3 regions of the Streptomyces sp. NPDC001902 genome follow, and region 2 is predicted to be linked to each of the others. Evidence: riboswitches for the same ligand, from Rfam matches in the RefSeq annotation. Region 2 holds a riboswitch; each other region holds the start of a gene.
The links. Region 2 has a riboswitch for S-adenosylmethionine ahead of ACFYYN_RS08755 (aminotransferase class V-fold PLP-dependent enzyme). Riboswitches for the same ligand answer to the same signal wherever they lie in the genome.
Positions count from the first base shown of each region.

Region 1: linked by a shared signal. The riboswitch ahead of thrC (threonine synthase) and the one ahead of ACFYYN_RS08755 (aminotransferase class V-fold PLP-dependent enzyme) in region 2 are both predicted to bind S-adenosylmethionine.
Region 3: linked by a shared signal. The riboswitch ahead of ACFYYN_RS13760 (amino acid ABC transporter permease) and the one ahead of ACFYYN_RS08755 (aminotransferase class V-fold PLP-dependent enzyme) in region 2 are both predicted to bind S-adenosylmethionine.

Region 1 is NZ_JBIATA010000001.1:543,514-548,578, forward strand. It holds gene ACFYYN_RS02550 (helix-turn-helix domain-containing protein) at 1-35, opposite strand, end outside; gene ACFYYN_RS02555 (ATP-binding protein) at 151-543, shown strand; gene ACFYYN_RS02560 (hypothetical protein) at 540-941, shown strand; gene ACFYYN_RS02565 (alpha,alpha-trehalose-phosphate synthase (UDP-forming)) at 938-2,398, opposite strand; gene ACFYYN_RS02570 (glucosyl-3-phosphoglycerate synthase) at 2,672-3,640, opposite strand; SAM riboswitch class I at 3,798-3,925, shown strand; gene thrC (threonine synthase) at 3,944-5,065, shown strand, end outside.
Region 2 is NZ_JBIATA010000004.1:3,536-8,600, forward strand. It holds gene ACFYYN_RS08755 (aminotransferase class V-fold PLP-dependent enzyme) at 1-1,260, opposite strand, end outside; SAM riboswitch class IV at 1,412-1,528, opposite strand; gene trpD (anthranilate phosphoribosyltransferase) at 1,656-2,720, opposite strand; gene qcrB (cytochrome bc1 complex cytochrome b subunit) at 2,849-4,486, opposite strand; gene qcrA (cytochrome bc1 complex Rieske iron-sulfur subunit) at 4,483-5,065, opposite strand, start outside.
Region 3 is NZ_JBIATA010000006.1:273,109-278,173, reverse strand. It holds gene ACFYYN_RS13765 (glutathione S-transferase C-terminal domain-containing protein) at 1-593, opposite strand, end outside; SAM riboswitch class IV at 795-898, opposite strand; SAM riboswitch class IV at 1,068-1,181, shown strand; gene ACFYYN_RS13760 (amino acid ABC transporter permease) at 1,543-2,547, shown strand; gene ACFYYN_RS13755 (amino acid ABC transporter ATP-binding protein) at 2,544-3,320, shown strand; gene ACFYYN_RS13750 (ABC transporter substrate-binding protein) at 3,411-4,439, shown strand; gene ACFYYN_RS13745 (GNAT family N-acetyltransferase) at 4,480-5,065, shown strand, end outside.

The DNA.
Region 1 (5,065 bases), on a different contig from region 2:
CGCATGCTGGCCGAGCCCTCGCCCTTCGCGGACACGGCACCACCTCCCCGGTACACACGCCGTACACAGCCGCGGACCGGTCCCGACACAACTGATCCGGGGTCAGGTCCGCCCTGGTCAGGCTAGCCACGGCACGGAACCGTTGGACCCATGACGCAGGAATCCCCACCCGCGGCGGCGATGCGCGTCGTCGCCGAGCCCGCCCGCATCGCCGAGGTCCGCCGGGCCGTACGCGAACAGCTCCGCGCCTGGGGGCGCGAGGACCTGGCGTCCGCCGCCGCGCTGTGCGTCACGGAGATACTCGCCAACGTGCACCGGCACGCGGGATCCCCCGAGTGCGAGCTGACCCTGGACGACCTGGCCGCGGAGGGCGTGCGGGCCACGGTCAGCGACCGCTCCCCCGTCCTGCCGGTCCCGGCCCCCGGGCTGCCGGACTGGGCGGCCGAACGCGGGCGCGGCCTGCACCTGATCGCGGCGGCGGCGCACCGGTGGGGCGTGCGGCCGACCCCCGACGGCAAGCAGGTGTGGGTGGTGCTGCGGTGAGGCCCGGCTCGTGGACCTGGCTGGACGACACGGCGTTCGGGCCGGTGGCGTTCCTGCTGCTGGCCCATCCGCACGGGAGCGGGACGGAGGAACTTGCCGCGCTCCTCGGGCTCGCCGAGCCCGGGCGGCGGCTGCCGGAGCTCGGCGAGCGGATCGCCGTCCCGCGTCCCGGGCGGGCCACGGTGCGCGGCCCGGACGGCGGCCCGCTGCTGGAGGTCGCGGCCGGGGACCGGTGGTCCGCCTTCGTCTCGGGCGGCGGACCGGTCGCGCTCGTCGTGGGGCTGGACCCGCTCGCCCGCCGCGCGCCGCTGCCGGAGGTGGAGACCTACCTCGCCCTGGGCACGACCGCCGGACGCATCCGGCTGGGGATCAGCCGGCGGGCGCGCTCACGTTCCTAGCCCAGCGCCCGCAGCTGGTCCAGGAACCACTGTTGCGGGGGGAGCGCCGTCGAGGCCGCCGCGAGTCGCTTGGTGGCCTCGGCCCGCTCGCCGTGCGAGACGGACAGCGCCTGGTGGAGGGCGTTGGCCGTGGCCCGGATGTCGTACGGGTTGACCACGAACGCGTCGTCGGCCAGCTCCTCGTACGCCCCCGCCTCGCGGGAGAGCACCAGCGCCACGCCGTCGTCCGAGACGACCGGGATCTCCTTGGCCACCAGGTTCATGCCGTCGCGGATCGGGTTGACCAGCGCGACGTCCGCCAGGCGGTAGGCGGCCAGGGAGCGCGCGAAGTCGTCCTTGACGTGCAGGACCACCGGCTGCCAGCCCGGCGTGGCGAACTCCTCGTTGATCTCCTCGGCCAGGTCGGAGACCTCGTCCGTGTACTCCCGGTATACGGCCAGGTCGTGACGGGAGGGGTAGGCGAAGGCGATGTGCACCACGCGCCCCTGCCATTCGGGGTGGTCGCGCAGCAGCTGCGCGTACGCGAGCAGGCCGCGGATGATGTTCTTCGACAGCTCGGTGCGGTCCACGCGCACGATGACCTTGCGGTCCGGACCGCCCACGGCCTCCTGCAGCGACGCCAGGCGCTCGTCCACGTCCGGCTGGTGCGCCCGCTCCCGCAGGAAGTCGGCGTCCGCGCCGAGGCCGTGCACCCCGATCCGCGTGGTGCGGCCCTTGTAGGTGATCGTGAGGCTGCCCTCGTCACGGATGACGGAGGCGCCCAGGACGTCGGCGCAGCACGCGGCGAAGGCGTCCGCCCAGCGCCGGGTCAGGAAGCCGGCCCGGTCGGCGCCGAGGATGCCGCTCAGCACCTCCGCGGCGACGTCGTCGGGCAGCAGGCGGAAGTAGTCCGGCGGGGCCCACGGGGTGTGCGAGAAGTGGCCGATGCGCAGGTCGGGGCGGCGCGAGCGGAGCAGCTGCGGCACCAGCGCCAGGTGGTAGTCCTGCACCAGGACGGCCGCGCCCTGGCCCGCCTCGTCGGCCAGCGCGTCGGCGAAGGCGGCGTTGTACGCCACGTACGCCGCCCACTGCTCGCGGAAGTCCTCGTCGAAGACGGGTTCCAGCGGGGTCTGGAACAGCATGTGGTGGATGAACCACAGCACCGAGTTGGCGATGCCGTTGTAGGCCGACGCGAAGGTGTCCGCCGGGATGTCCAGCATCCGTACGTGCTGGCCGCCGGTGTCGGCGGTGGGCAGCCGGCCCGTGCCCCCGGAACTGCGCAGGACGGCGGCCCGGTCCCCCTCGCCGAGCGCCGCGCAGACCCAGACGGCGTCCGCGTCCGGCCCGATCGCGCTCAGGCCCGACACGAGTCCGCCGCCGCCGCGGCGGGCGGTGAGCGTGCCGTCCTCGCGGAGGCTGTACGACACGGGGCCGCGGTTGGACGCGACCAGTACGCGCGCGGCATGCGATGCGACCATGCGGCCAGCCTAGCCACGCATCCCCGGCCGCAAACGTACGAGCTAGCCCAGCCGGGGGTTTCCGGCCGTGACCTGTTGCGGGTCGCCGCGGGTTCGGCCTGGGGGGTTGCGGGCAGTCGTCCCGCTGGGCGGGACGGGTGGGCGCACCCCACCCACCGGCGTGCACACGCCGACGACACCCGCGGTACCGCACAGGCGCGGCGCCGTCGGGGGTTTGTGCCTACCCGTTCCGCCTGGCGGCGGACCGCCTGCCCACAAACCCCGGGTCAGGCGTCACGCCACCGCGCGGTGGGCGTATTCGGGGACCGTCCGCATCGGGGGGCGCTCATCCGTCGCGACCTCGTGGACGCGGGGCTCGAAACCGCCGTCCGGGGAGCGGTCGAACTGCGTGAGGACGGGCCGCACGAGATGGCCCCTGGCCAAGCGGATCTGCGCCGTCCGGTAGATCGCCGCGGCCATGCGGCCCAGTGCCTGGCCGTCCTGGTGCCGGTGGTGCCGGACCCCCACGTCGACCTGGGCCAGCGCGTCGAGCCCGACCGTGTTGAGCGCGTCCACCAGCAGCCCGAGCTCGACCCCGTACCCGACGGGGAACGGCAGCCGCTCCAGCAGCGAGCGGCGCGCCGCGTACTCGCCGCCCAGCGGCTGGACGAAACCCGCCAGCTGCGGCCAGTGCAGGTTGAGCAGCGGCCGCGCCACCAGCTCCGTCACCCGGCCCCCGCCGGCCGGGACCACCGTGCCGCCGGTCTCCAGGGGCCGGTCGTACATCGCCTTGACCAGCTGCACGTCCGGGTCCGTGAGCAGCGGCCCGACGATCCCCGACACGAACCGCGCGTCGAACTCGCGCAGGTCGGAGTCGACGAAGCAGACGATCTCCCCGCGCGTCACGAGCAGCGAGCGCCACAGGACCTCGCCCTTGCCGGGCAGCGCGGGCAGCCGCGGGAGCACCTCGTCCCGGTGGACGACGACCGCGCCCGCGGCCGCGGCGACCTCGGCCGTGCGGTCGGTCGACCCGGAGTCCAGCACGACGAGTTCGTCGACCAGCGGCACCGCCTCGCTCATCAGCTCGCGGCGGATCGTCCCGACGATCGCCCCGACCGTGGCCTCCTCGTCGAGGGCGGGCAGCACGACGCTGACCGTGCCGCGCGCGCCCGCGGCGCGCTTGGCGGCGAGCAGTTGCGGCAGGGGCCTGTGGTCGGCGGTCCAGGACCGCCGCTGCAGCCAGCCGGCCACCTCGTCGAGCACCGGGTTGCTCCGTTTCTGCCCGTCTCGCAGGACGGACGGCCCATGACCAGGTTCGAGGTCGTCGGTTACAGTCTTGAACACGAGGCATGACCATCGTATGTCCGCGGTGATCGCGCCCCGTCCGACAAATGCCCGGGCCCTGCGCCCGGTGCCATACCGCTCATCCAGAGGGGCAGAGGGAACGGCCCGTTGAAGCCCCGGCAACCCTCCCGCCGACCGCGAGGTCCAGGTGGGGAAGGTGCCAATTCCGTCTCGCGGCGAAATGCGCCGTGAGGAAGATGAGGAGAAAGGGCCTCGCCTGACATGGCTGCGCAGACCGTTGCACCCGCGTCCACCGATTCCGCCTTCGGCCCCGCGTCCGCGCTCTCCTGCCGCGAGTGCGGTGAGCGTTTCCCGCTGGAACCCATCTTCGCCTGCGAGGTCTGTTTCGGGCCGCTCGAAGTGGCGTACGACCTCCCGGGCGGCGACCCCGAGACCCTCCGCAAGCGGATCGAGTCCGGGCCGGACAACATCTGGCGCTACGCGCCGCTGCTGCCCGTCCCCGCGGACGTGGCCTCCAAGCCCAACCTCAACCCGGGCTTCACCAAGCTGGTCAAGGCGGACAACCTCGCCCGCGAACTGGGCGTCACCGGCGGCCTGCACGTCAAGGACGACTCCGGCAACCCGACCCACTCCTTCAAGGACCGGGTCGTCGCCATCGCCCTGGAGGCCGCCCGCACCTTCGGCCTCACCACCCTGTCCTGCTCCTCCACCGGCAACCTGGCCGGCGCCGTGGGCGCCGCGGCCGCCCGGGCCGGCTTCCACTCGTGCGTGTTCATCCCGCACGACCTGGAGGAGGGCAAGGTCGTCATGGCCGCGGTCTACGGCGGCGAGCTGGTCGGCATCGAGGGCACCTACGACGACGTCAACCGCTTCTGCAGCGAGCTGATCGGCGACCCGATCGGCGAGGGCTGGGGCTTCGTCAACGTCAACCTGCGCCCCTACTACGGCGAGGGCTCCAAGACGCTCGCGTACGAGATCTGCGAGCAGCTGGGCTGGCGCCTGCCGGACAACATCGTCATCCCGATCGCCTCGGGCTCGCAGCTGACGAAGATCGACAAGGGGCTGCGGGAGCTGATCAAGCTCGGCCTGGTGGAGGAGAAGCCCTACCGCATCTACGGGGCGCAGGCCGAGGGCTGCTCCCCGGTCTCGACCGCCTTCAAGGCCGGCCACGACGTGGTGCGCCCGCAGAAGCCGAACACGATCGCCAAGTCGCTGGCCATCGGCAACCCGGCCGACGGCCCGTACGTGCTGGACATCGCCCGCCGCACGGGCGGCGCCGTCGAGGACGTCACCGACGAGCAGGTGGTGGACGCCATCCAGCTGCTCGCCCGGACCGAGGGGATCTTCGCCGAGACGGCCGGCGGCGTGACGGTCGGCGTGCTG
Region 2 (5,065 bases):
GACGCGGATGGCGTTGAGCGTGGGGGCACCCCCGGCCGAAGGCCGGGCGGGCTCGCCGGAGGCGGCGTCGGGGGCCCCGCACTCACCCGGCTCCTGGTCAACGCCGCCGAGCAGGGTGCGCACCAGGGGGTGCGCGCAGAAGAGGCCGTCGCGGACGCCGATGCCGTACTCGGCGGAGAGCGCCGCCGCGAAGTGGGAGCTGTTCCAGCCCTCGACGACGAAGGAGATGACGCCGACCCGGGGGGCGTCGTCGCCGAACAGCGACAGCACCTTCACCTCGGGCACCTCGGCCAGTCCGGCCCGCACCCGCGCCACCAGCGCCTGCTCGCGCTCGACCAGCCGGTCGAACCCGGCCTCCGTCAGCACGCGGCAGGCCGAGGCGATCGCGTAGGCGCCGATGACGTTGGGCGAGCCGGCCTCGTGCCGGGCGGCCGTGGTGTGCCAGTCGACGTCCACGCCGCCGTCCGCGCGCCGGGCCACCCGCCGCGAGGCGCCGCCCCCGGCCAGGTAGGGCTCGGCCGCACACAGCCAGTCGGCGCGGCCGGCGAGCACACCGGAGCCGAACGGCGCGTACAGCTTGTGCCCGGAGAAGGCCACCCAGTCCACGTCGAGTTCGGCGATGTCCACCGGGTGGTGCGGGGCCAGCTGCGCCGCGTCCAGCACGATCCGGGCCCCGTGCGCGTGGGCCGCCGCGGCCAGCTCCCGCACCGGCCACAGCTCGCCGGTCACGTTGGACGCCCCGGTCACGCAGACCAGCGCCGGTCCGTACGACTCCCGGGCGGCCAGTGCCCGCTCCAGTGTCGCCACGGCCTCCCCCGGGGTGCGGGGGGCGCCCAGGTAGGTCACGTCGGCGTTCCGCCACGGCAGCAGGGACGCGTGGTGCTCGGTCTCGAAGACGAAGACGCTCGTGCCGGCCGGTACGGCGGCGGCCAGCAGGTTCAGCGAGTCGGTGGTCGAACGGGTGAAGACCACCTGGTCGTCGGGGCGGCAGCCGAGGAACTCCGCGACCGTGGCACGGCTCTGCTCGAACAGGTCCGTCGACAGCTGCGAGAGGTAGCCGGCCCCCCGGTGGACACTGCCGTAGTACGGCGCGTAGGCCGCCACGTCGTCCCAGACCCGCTGCAGGGCGGGCGCGCTGGCCGCGTAGTCGAGGGCGGCGTAGCCGACCTCGCCCCCGGTCACGAGCGGCACGAGGACGTCGCGCCCGAGCACGGGCAGCGCGGCGTGGACGGACGAGGGCAGGGCAGGGCGCAGCGACATGGCGAACTCTCCTGGGAGCATGCGGGAGTGACGGGACGTCAGTGATGACGGAACAGCCCTCGGCACGACGGGCGAAGGCCCGGGGAGGGGGGAGGACGGCTGGGGGCCCGAAAGGCCCTAGCGCATTCGCTTGCTCATGGAGGAACTCCTCTGACCGCGCTTGCCGCAGACCTCGCTGCCTGCGGCCTGGTCATCACCCGGGGCACCCCGCCACGGAAGGAGGGTTGCCGGACAGCGGGCCGGGGCCGTGTCGCTGTCACTCGTGACCTGCGCAGCATCATGCCACACGCGCGGGGCGCCGCAAGCCGCGGTCCGCATCCCGGACGGTCCGCCCGCGGGCGGACAGCACGGAGGGCCGGGGCAACGGCCCCGGCCCTCCACGGTCGTTCCCGCGACTACGCCTGCGTGGCCGCCGCCCACCGCTCGAGCGTCCGCGCGGCCGCACCCGAGTCGACCGACTCGGCCGCCCGGGCGATCCCGGCCGCGATCCGGTCGGTCAGCGAGCCGCCCGCGCCCTCCAGCGCCACCAGCGCGGCCGCCGAGTTGAGCAGCACCGCGTCACGCACCGGGCCCGTCTCGCCGGCCAGCAGCCGCCGGGCGACGTCGGCGTTGTACGCCGCGTCCGCGCCCCGCAGCGCCTCGATCGGCACCAGTTCGATGCCGACGTCGCGCGGGTCGAAGGACTCCTGCTCGACCTTCCCGTCCCGCACCACCCACACCTGGGAGGTGGACGTGACGGTGAGCTCGTCCAGCCCGTCGTCGCCCCGGAACACCAGCGCGGAGGAGCCGCGGCGGGCCAGCACGCCGGCGATCAGCCCGGCCATCCGGGTGTCGAAGCACCCCACGGCGGAGGCGCCCACGCGTGCCGGGTTGGTCAGCGGGCCGAGGATGTTGAACGAGGTGGGGATGCCCAGGTCGCGGCGGGCCGGGGCGGCGAACCGCATCGCGGGGTGGAACTTCGCCGCGAAGCAGAAGGTGATCCCGGTGTCCTCGGCGACCTTCGCCACCCGGTCGGCGGGCAGGTCGAGGTTGATGCCGAGCTTCTCCAGGACGTCGGAGGCGCCGCTGGCGCTGCTGGCGGCGCGGTTGCCGTGCTTGACAACCTTGGCCCCCGTGCCGGCGATGACGATGGCGGACATCGTCGAGATGTTCACCGTCCTGGCCCGGTCGCCGCCGGTGCCGACGATGTCCACGGCGGGGCCGGGGATGTGCAGCGGCTCCGCGTGCGCGTACATCGACTCGACGAGGCCGGTGACCTCCTCGACGGTCTCCCCCTTGGCCCGCAGCGCCACCATGAAGCCGGCGACCTGGGCGTCCGAGGCCTCACCGCTCATGATCCGGTCCATCGCCCACGCCGCCTCCGCGGCGGTCAGGTCCTTGCCGTTCAGCAGCGCACCCAGGACGTCGGGCCAGGAGCCGCCCGCCATTGATGCGCCTCCGGCGGGGTTCACAACGCTCATGGTCCACACTCCATGGGGTCTGACGTGCGACGGGAATCCTTCGGCTCCAGCCTATCGGCGCCGGGGAACGGGAAAGGGCCCCGTCCATCGGATGGACGGGACCCTGCCCGGTGGCACAGCTTCAGTGATCAGTGGTGACCGTGGCCGCTCGTGATCTCCTCGTACTCCTCGACCGTGGGCTTGTCGATCTGCGTCCCCTCGCCGTAGTAGCCGCGGGACAGCTTCGCGCGCAGCTTCGCGGTGGGGCCGACCTTCTTCTCCACGCCGTTCTCGTCGACCTCGGGGCCGACCTCGAGCGGCTTGGGCTGCTCGTGCTGGGTGAGCTTGAACAGCGAGCCCTGCTCCAGCGGCTCGTGGATCTCGATGAACTCACCGTGCGGGAGCCGCTTGATGATGCCGGTCTCGCGACCGTGCAGCACCTTGTCGCGGTCGCGTCGCTGCAGACCCAGGCAGATCCGCTTGGTGACGACGAAGACCAGCACCGGCAGCACGAAGAACGAGATCCGGACCACCCAGGTGATCGCGTTGATCGACAGATGGAAGCGGGTGGCGAAGAGGTCGTTGCCACCGCCGACGAGCAGGATCAGGTAGAGGCTGATCCAGGCGGCGCCAATGCCCGTGCGGACGGGCCGGTTGCGCGGCCGGTCCAGCAGGTGGTGCTCGCGCTTGTCACCGGTGACCCAGGATTCCAGGAACGGGTAGACGCCCATGAAGCCCAGGACCAGCGGGAAGATCACCAGCGGGATGAACACGCCAAGGACGAGCGTGTGGCCCGCGAAGTTGATCTCCCAGCCCGGCATGATGCGGATCAGGCCCTCGGAGAAGCCCATGTACCAGTCGGGCTGGGCGTCGGTCGACACCTGGTCCGGACGGTAGGGGCCGTACGCCCACACCGGGTTCACGGAGACCAGCGCGGACATGGCCGCGATGACACCGAAGACGATGAAGAAGAAGCCGCCCGCCTTGGCCGTGTAGACCGGGAACAGCGGCATGCCGACGACGTTCTTCTCCGTCTTGCCGGGTCCGGCGAACTGCGTGTGCTTGTGGTAGAAGACCAGGATCAGGTGGGCCACCAGCAGGCCCGCCATGATGCCCGGGATCAGCAGCACGTGGATCGTGTAGAACCGCGGCACGATGTCGGTGCCGGGGAACTCACCGCCGAAGAGGAAGAACGAGAGGTACGTGCCGACGATCGGCACGGACAGCACGGCGCCTTCCATGAAGCGGATACCGGTGCCCGACAGCAGGTCGTCCGGCAGCGAGTAGCCCATGAAGCCGTCGAACATGCCGAGGAACAGCAGCAGGAAGCCGAAGACCCAGTTGACCTCGCGCGGCTTGCGGAACGCACCGGTGAAGAAGATGCGCATCATGTGCACGAGCATCGCGGCCACGAAGACGATGGCCGCCCAGTGGTGGATCTGCCGGACGAGCAGACCACCGCGCACGTCGAAGCTGATGTGCAGGGTCGACGCGTACGCCTCGGACATCGTGATGCCCTGCAGCGGCGCGTAGGAGCCGTCGTAGACGACCTCGTTCATCGCCGGGTGGAAGAACAGCGTCAGGTAGACACCGGTCAGGATGACGATGATGAAGCTGTAGAGGGAGATCTCGCCCAGCATGAAGGACCAGTGGTCCGGGAAGATCTTCCGCAGGTTGGCCTTGCCCAGGCTGTAGATGCCCAGCCGGCCGTCGGCCCAGTCGGCGACGCGTTCGCCGGCGGGCGCCTTTCCGCGCTGCTTCGCGCTCGCGCTCGTGTTGGTGCTCATCCACGCTCCCAAAAGGCCGGGCCCACGGGCTCTTCGAAGTCGCCCAGCGCCTCGAGGTAACCCTCGCCGTTCACGCTGATGTGCAGCTGCGGCAGGGCGTGACCGGCGGGGCCGAAGATCACCCGGGCACCGTCGGAAAGGTCGAACGTCGACTGGTGGCAGGGGCAGAGCACGTGGTGCGTCTGCTGCTCGTAGAGGCTGATCGGGCAGCCGACGTGGGTGCAGATCTTGGAGAACGCCAGGATGCCCTGGTGCGCCCACTCGCGGGACTTCTTGTCCTTGATGTCGTCCGGCTGGATGCGGACGATCATCAGGGCCGCCTTGGCGAGCTGCTCCTGGTAGTCGTGCTGCTCCTCCTCCAGGCCCTCGGGCACGGCGAAGGTCAGCGAGCCGACGGCGACGTCCTCGGGACGCAGCGGCTTGTTGGTGTTCTGGTTGATCAGCAGCCTGCCCTTGGACCACAGCGTGTGGCGGAGCTTGTCCTCCGGCAGCGGGCCGAGGTCGCGCAGCAGGAAGACACCGGAGAGCGGCACCAGGGTCAGCGCGCCGAGCATGGTGTTGCGGATCAGCTTGCGACGG
Region 3 (5,065 bases), on a different contig from region 2:
CGGCGGTCCAGCAGGTCGAGGGTGGCGTGCAGGGTCCGCAGGGCTGCGTCACGGTCGGCCGGTGCCCCGTCCGCGGCCAGTTCGGCGGCTCTCGTCACGCCCGTGTCGACCGTGTGCCGGAGGGCCTCGATGTCGGGCAGGAGGGCCGGGGGACACAGCGGGGGTACGGAGGCGCAGCCCTCGGCGCCGAGGCGGCCCGCGAGGTCGCCGAGGATGTCCGGGGTGTGGTTGCTGACGACCCGCCCGGTCCACCGGTCGCACAGCGCGGGCACGGTGAGCGGTCCGTCGTAGTGGTGCCACGTGGCCTCGTAGGCCGCGCGCAGCGCGGCGAGGGCGGTGTCGCCGACGGCTCCCGCAGGGACGGGCGTCGTGACGACGGAGTCCCGCAGCCCCAGCAGGTCGAGGGTGATGGCGACCCGTTGCGAGAGCGGGCACCCCGGCGACAGGAACAGCTCGTACCGGCGTGGCGCGGGGTAGAAGCCGCCGGCGAGGTCGACACCGATGCGGCTGCGGAAGCGGTCGGGACGGGACGCGCGCGGCAGAGCCGAACAGGAGGCGTGGAGTGCGGGGTCGAGCGGGATCGTCTCGGTCATGCCCTCTCCAAGGCGTGGCGGGCCGCCGGTCGCCCCCTGGGGGCACCGGCGGCGGGACGGCTGAAGGTCCTGGGTGGAGGTCAGCCGGCCGCGCCGAACGAGCTGCAGACGCGCAGGAAGTCGATGTGCAGACGTCGGGTGAGGAGGAGGGCTCGTGCCCTGGGCATGTCCACCTCCCCGGCTCGGGGCCCGCAGGACGCGGGACCGCGCTTGCCCCGCCGCGCCGACGGGACCAGGTCGTCACCCGGGGCACCCCACCGCGATGTGAGGGTTGCCGGTCAGCGGGCCGGGGCCGATGACCCACCGTGCCGCGGGGCGGTGTGGTGGGCGCTGACGATCGTGACCTGCCCATCAGTGTCGAGTCGTCAAACCCCGTGCGTCAAGGGACGCGTACGCGTCTCATCGGACCGCTCACGATGTGAGACGGCGTCGTTGACATTCCCACGGGGCCGTGCCTAACTTACGCCGCAGATCGGTCATGAGCTCCGGCGCGAGCCCGGCTCGCCGGCCGGCGGCCCCCGTGTCGCGGTGGGACGCCCCGGATGACGACCGGACCGGACGGTCCGATGACGACGGTGGACGCGAGGCCCCGCGGGGCGGAACGGTGACGGTGACGACGATGCACGCAGCCCCGGGGACGGCCGCACAGCGGCCCCACGGCCGCGTCCCGTCGCACCCGCGGCTCCCCGTCGCCGCGCACCACGTCCCCGGTGCCTCCTGTTGCGCGTGTACCGCGCACTGTCGCGCCCTCTGTCAAGGCTGACGGCTTCCTGAACCCCGGCCCCCGCCGCTGACGCGGCGGCGTGCCCTCCCGCCCGGACCCGCCCGGGCCCGCCCGGGCCCGCTCCGCCCGCCTCCCCGTCCCATCGCCACGCCCGCCGGACACCCGATCCCGGCGGGGCCGCTGCCGCGTGCGCGACCGGGGCGTACCGAACCGCTGGAGTCCCCCATGACCGAACCACCCGGCATCGCCGTGTCCTCCCGGCCGGTGCCGCCCCCGCCCGGAACGCCCGCCGGCGGAACGCTCCCCGCACCACGACCCCCCACCGCACAGCGGGTGTTGCCGCTGCGGCGGCGCGGACGCTGGATCGCCACCGCGGTCGTGCTCGTGCTCGTCGCCCAGATCGCCCACGGCCTGGTGACCAACCCCTTCTACCAGTGGGACCGCTTCGCGTACTGGTTCGTCCGGCCGTTGATCCTGGACGGGCTGCTCATCACCCTGGAGGTGGCCGCGTACAGCGCGGTGCTCGGCCTGCTCGGCGGGATCGCGCTCGCACTGGCCAGGCTCTCCGGCAGCCCCGTGCTGCGCGCCGTCAGCTGGACGTACACCTGGCTGTTCCGCTCGGTGCCGCTCATCGTCGTGCTGCTGTTCCTGTACAACTTCAGTGCGCTGTACCAGACGTTGAGCCTGGGCGTGCCCTTCGGGCCGGCCTTCCTCACCTTCGACGAGTCCAGGCTCGCCACCGACTTGGTGGTGGCCGTCGTGGGTCTGAGCCTGAACGAGGCGGCCTACGCCTCCGAGGTGGTGAGGGCCGGAATCCTCTCGGTGGACCAGGGCCAGCACGAGGCGGCCGCCGCACTCGGCCTGCCCAAGCGCTACCAGTTCGCCAGGATCGTGCTTCCGCAGGCATTGCGGTCCGTCGTCCCCAACTACGTCAACCAGCTCATCGGGCTGATCAAGGGGACCTCGCTGGTCTTCTACGTCTCGCTGCTCGACCTGTTCGGCTCGGTCCAGAGCATGGGCAGCACCTACCCCGGCGACATCGTGCCGCTGCTGCTGGTCGCCACCGTCTGGTACGTGATCCTCACCAGCGTCGTCTCCGTCGTCCAGTTCTACGTCGAGCGGCACTACTCGCGCGGCGCGCTGCGCACCGTCCCGCCGACCCCCCTGCAGAAACTGCGGATCGCCCTGGGCGACCTGCGGGCCCGCGTCCGGACGGAGACCGCGACATGACCACCGACATACGGCCGGCCGCCGTCGAGGTCCACGACGTGCACAAGTGGTACGGCGCCCACCGGGTGCTGGACGGGATCAGCCTGACGGTCCGGCCCGGGGAGGTCACCGTCGTCATCGGGCCGTCCGGATCCGGCAAGTCCACGCTGCTGCGGGTCATCAACCACCTGGAGAAGCCCGAGGCCGGTCACGTCAGTCTGGACGGGGAGCTCATCGGCGTACGCCGGCACGGCACCCGCCTCAGGGAACTGAGCGAGCGGGTGATCCTCACCCAGCGCAGCCGGATCGGCTTCGTCTTCCAGAACTTCAACCTCTTCCCGCACCTCACCGTGCTGGACAACGTGGCCGCCGCCCCGGTGGCGACCGGCCGGCTGCGCAAGCCGGAGGCGCGCGAGCTGGCCCGCACCCTGCTCGGCCGGGTGGGGCTGGCCGACCGGACCGCGGCCTATCCCCGGCAGTTGTCCGGTGGCCAGCAGCAGCGCGTGGCCATCGCCCGGGCCCTCGCCCTGCGCCCCGGCGTGATCCTCTTCGACGAACCCACCTCCGCCCTCGACCCGGAGCTCGTCGGCGAGGTGCTATCCGTCATCAAGGACCTGGCCACCAGCGGCACCACCCTCGTGATCGTCACCCACGAGATCGGCTTCGCCCGGGAGGTCGCCGACCGCGTCGTCTTCCTCGACGAGGGCCGGATCGTCGAACAGGGCCCGCCCGAGCGGGTGCTGAACCACCCCGAACACGAGCGGACGAAGGAATTCCTCAGCAAGGTCCTCTGACCGCTTCCCCGCGCTCCACGGACCACCGAACGACGAACGACGAACGACGAACGACGAACGACGAACGACAGACGACGGACAAGGACGGCCATGCGCACTCTTCGCCCTCGCGGCAGACTCATCCGTACCCTGACGGCCACCGCCGCCCTCACCCTCCTCGCCGGCGGACTCGCCGCCTGCGGGAGCGACAGCGAGGCCTCCGCCACCATCGGCGCGGGATCCTCCACCGGAACGGTCACCGTGGGCAGCCTGTCCAACGGCGCGGCCAAGGAGACCACGCTGAAGGTGACGGAGGTGAAGTCCATCAGCGCCGGACTGCCCAAGGCCGTCGCCGACAAGGGCGAGCTGGTCATCGGCGTCGGCGCGCTGCCCGCCGGCTTCGCGCCGCTGGCGTACGTCGGCGGCGACCAGAAGACCCTCACCGGCGCCGAGCCCGACCTCGGCCGTCTGGTCGCGGCGGTGCTGGGACTCGAGCCCCGGCTCAAGAACTCGACGTGGGAGAACCTCTTCGTCGGCATCGACAGCGGCAAGGTCGACGTGGCCTTCTCCAACGTCACCGACACCGAGGAACGCAAGCGGAAGTATGAGTTCGCCTCCTACCGGGAGGACAACCTGGCCTTCGAGGTCCTCAAGGACAGCACCTGGAACTTCGCCGACGACTACCGGAACCTCGCCGGGAGGACCGTCGCGGTCGGCTCCGGCACCAACCAGGAGAAGATCCTCCTGGAGTGGCGGAAGAAGCTCCGGACGGAGGGCAAGGAGCTGACCGTCAAGTACTTCCCCGACAACAACAGCACCTATCTGGCGCTCAGCGGCGGGAAGATCGACGCCTACTTCGGCCCCAACCCCGGCATCGCCTACCACATCACCCAGGTCGCCACGACCCCCCACCCCACCCGCAACGCGGGCAAGTTCTCCGGCGCCGGTGCGAGCCTGCAGGGCCTGATCGCCGCGACCGCGAAGAAGGACAGCGGGCTCGCGAAGCCGGTCGCGGCCGCGGTCAACCACCTGATCGAGAACGGGCAGTACGCCAAGTGGCTCGCCGCCTGGAACCTGTCCAACGAGGCCGTCGGCACCTCGGAGGTCAACCCGCCCGGACTGCCGCTCGACAACTCCTGACGCCCCGTCCGCCGCATGACCGTACGGAGATCCGGCAGCCATGTCCCTCAGCATCCCCGCGGACCGTCCGCACAGCCCGGCGGCACCGCACGTCCTGGACAACCCCGCCTGGGCGGCACTCACCGGTCCGCACGCCCGGTTCGCCGAGCGCGTCGGCCTCGCCGCCCGCTACCCCGCCGACGTCTCCCCGTTCACCGCGCTGTCCGACCCGGCCGATCCGCGGGCCTGGGCGGACCTGACCGTGCTCGCCGGGCCGGGGGCCGCCGTCGCGGTCACCGGCGCCCAGCAGCCGCCGGACGGATGGGAACTCGTCGAGGGCGGGATGGGGGTGCAGCTCGTCGACACCTCGCTTCGCGCCGAACACGCCCCGGAGGCGGTGCGACTGGGCGCCGCCGACGTCCCCGAGATCCTGGAACTCATCGCCCTCACCAAGCCGGGCCCCTTCCTCCCCAGGACCGTCGAACTCGGCACCTACCTCGGCATCCGGGACGGCGGACGGCTGGTCGCCATGGCCGGGGAACGACTGCGGACCCCGGGATGGACGGAGATCAGCGCGGTGTGCACCCACCCCGGTCACCGTGGCCGGGGCCTGGCGACCCGGCTGGTACGGGCCGTCGCCGCGGGGA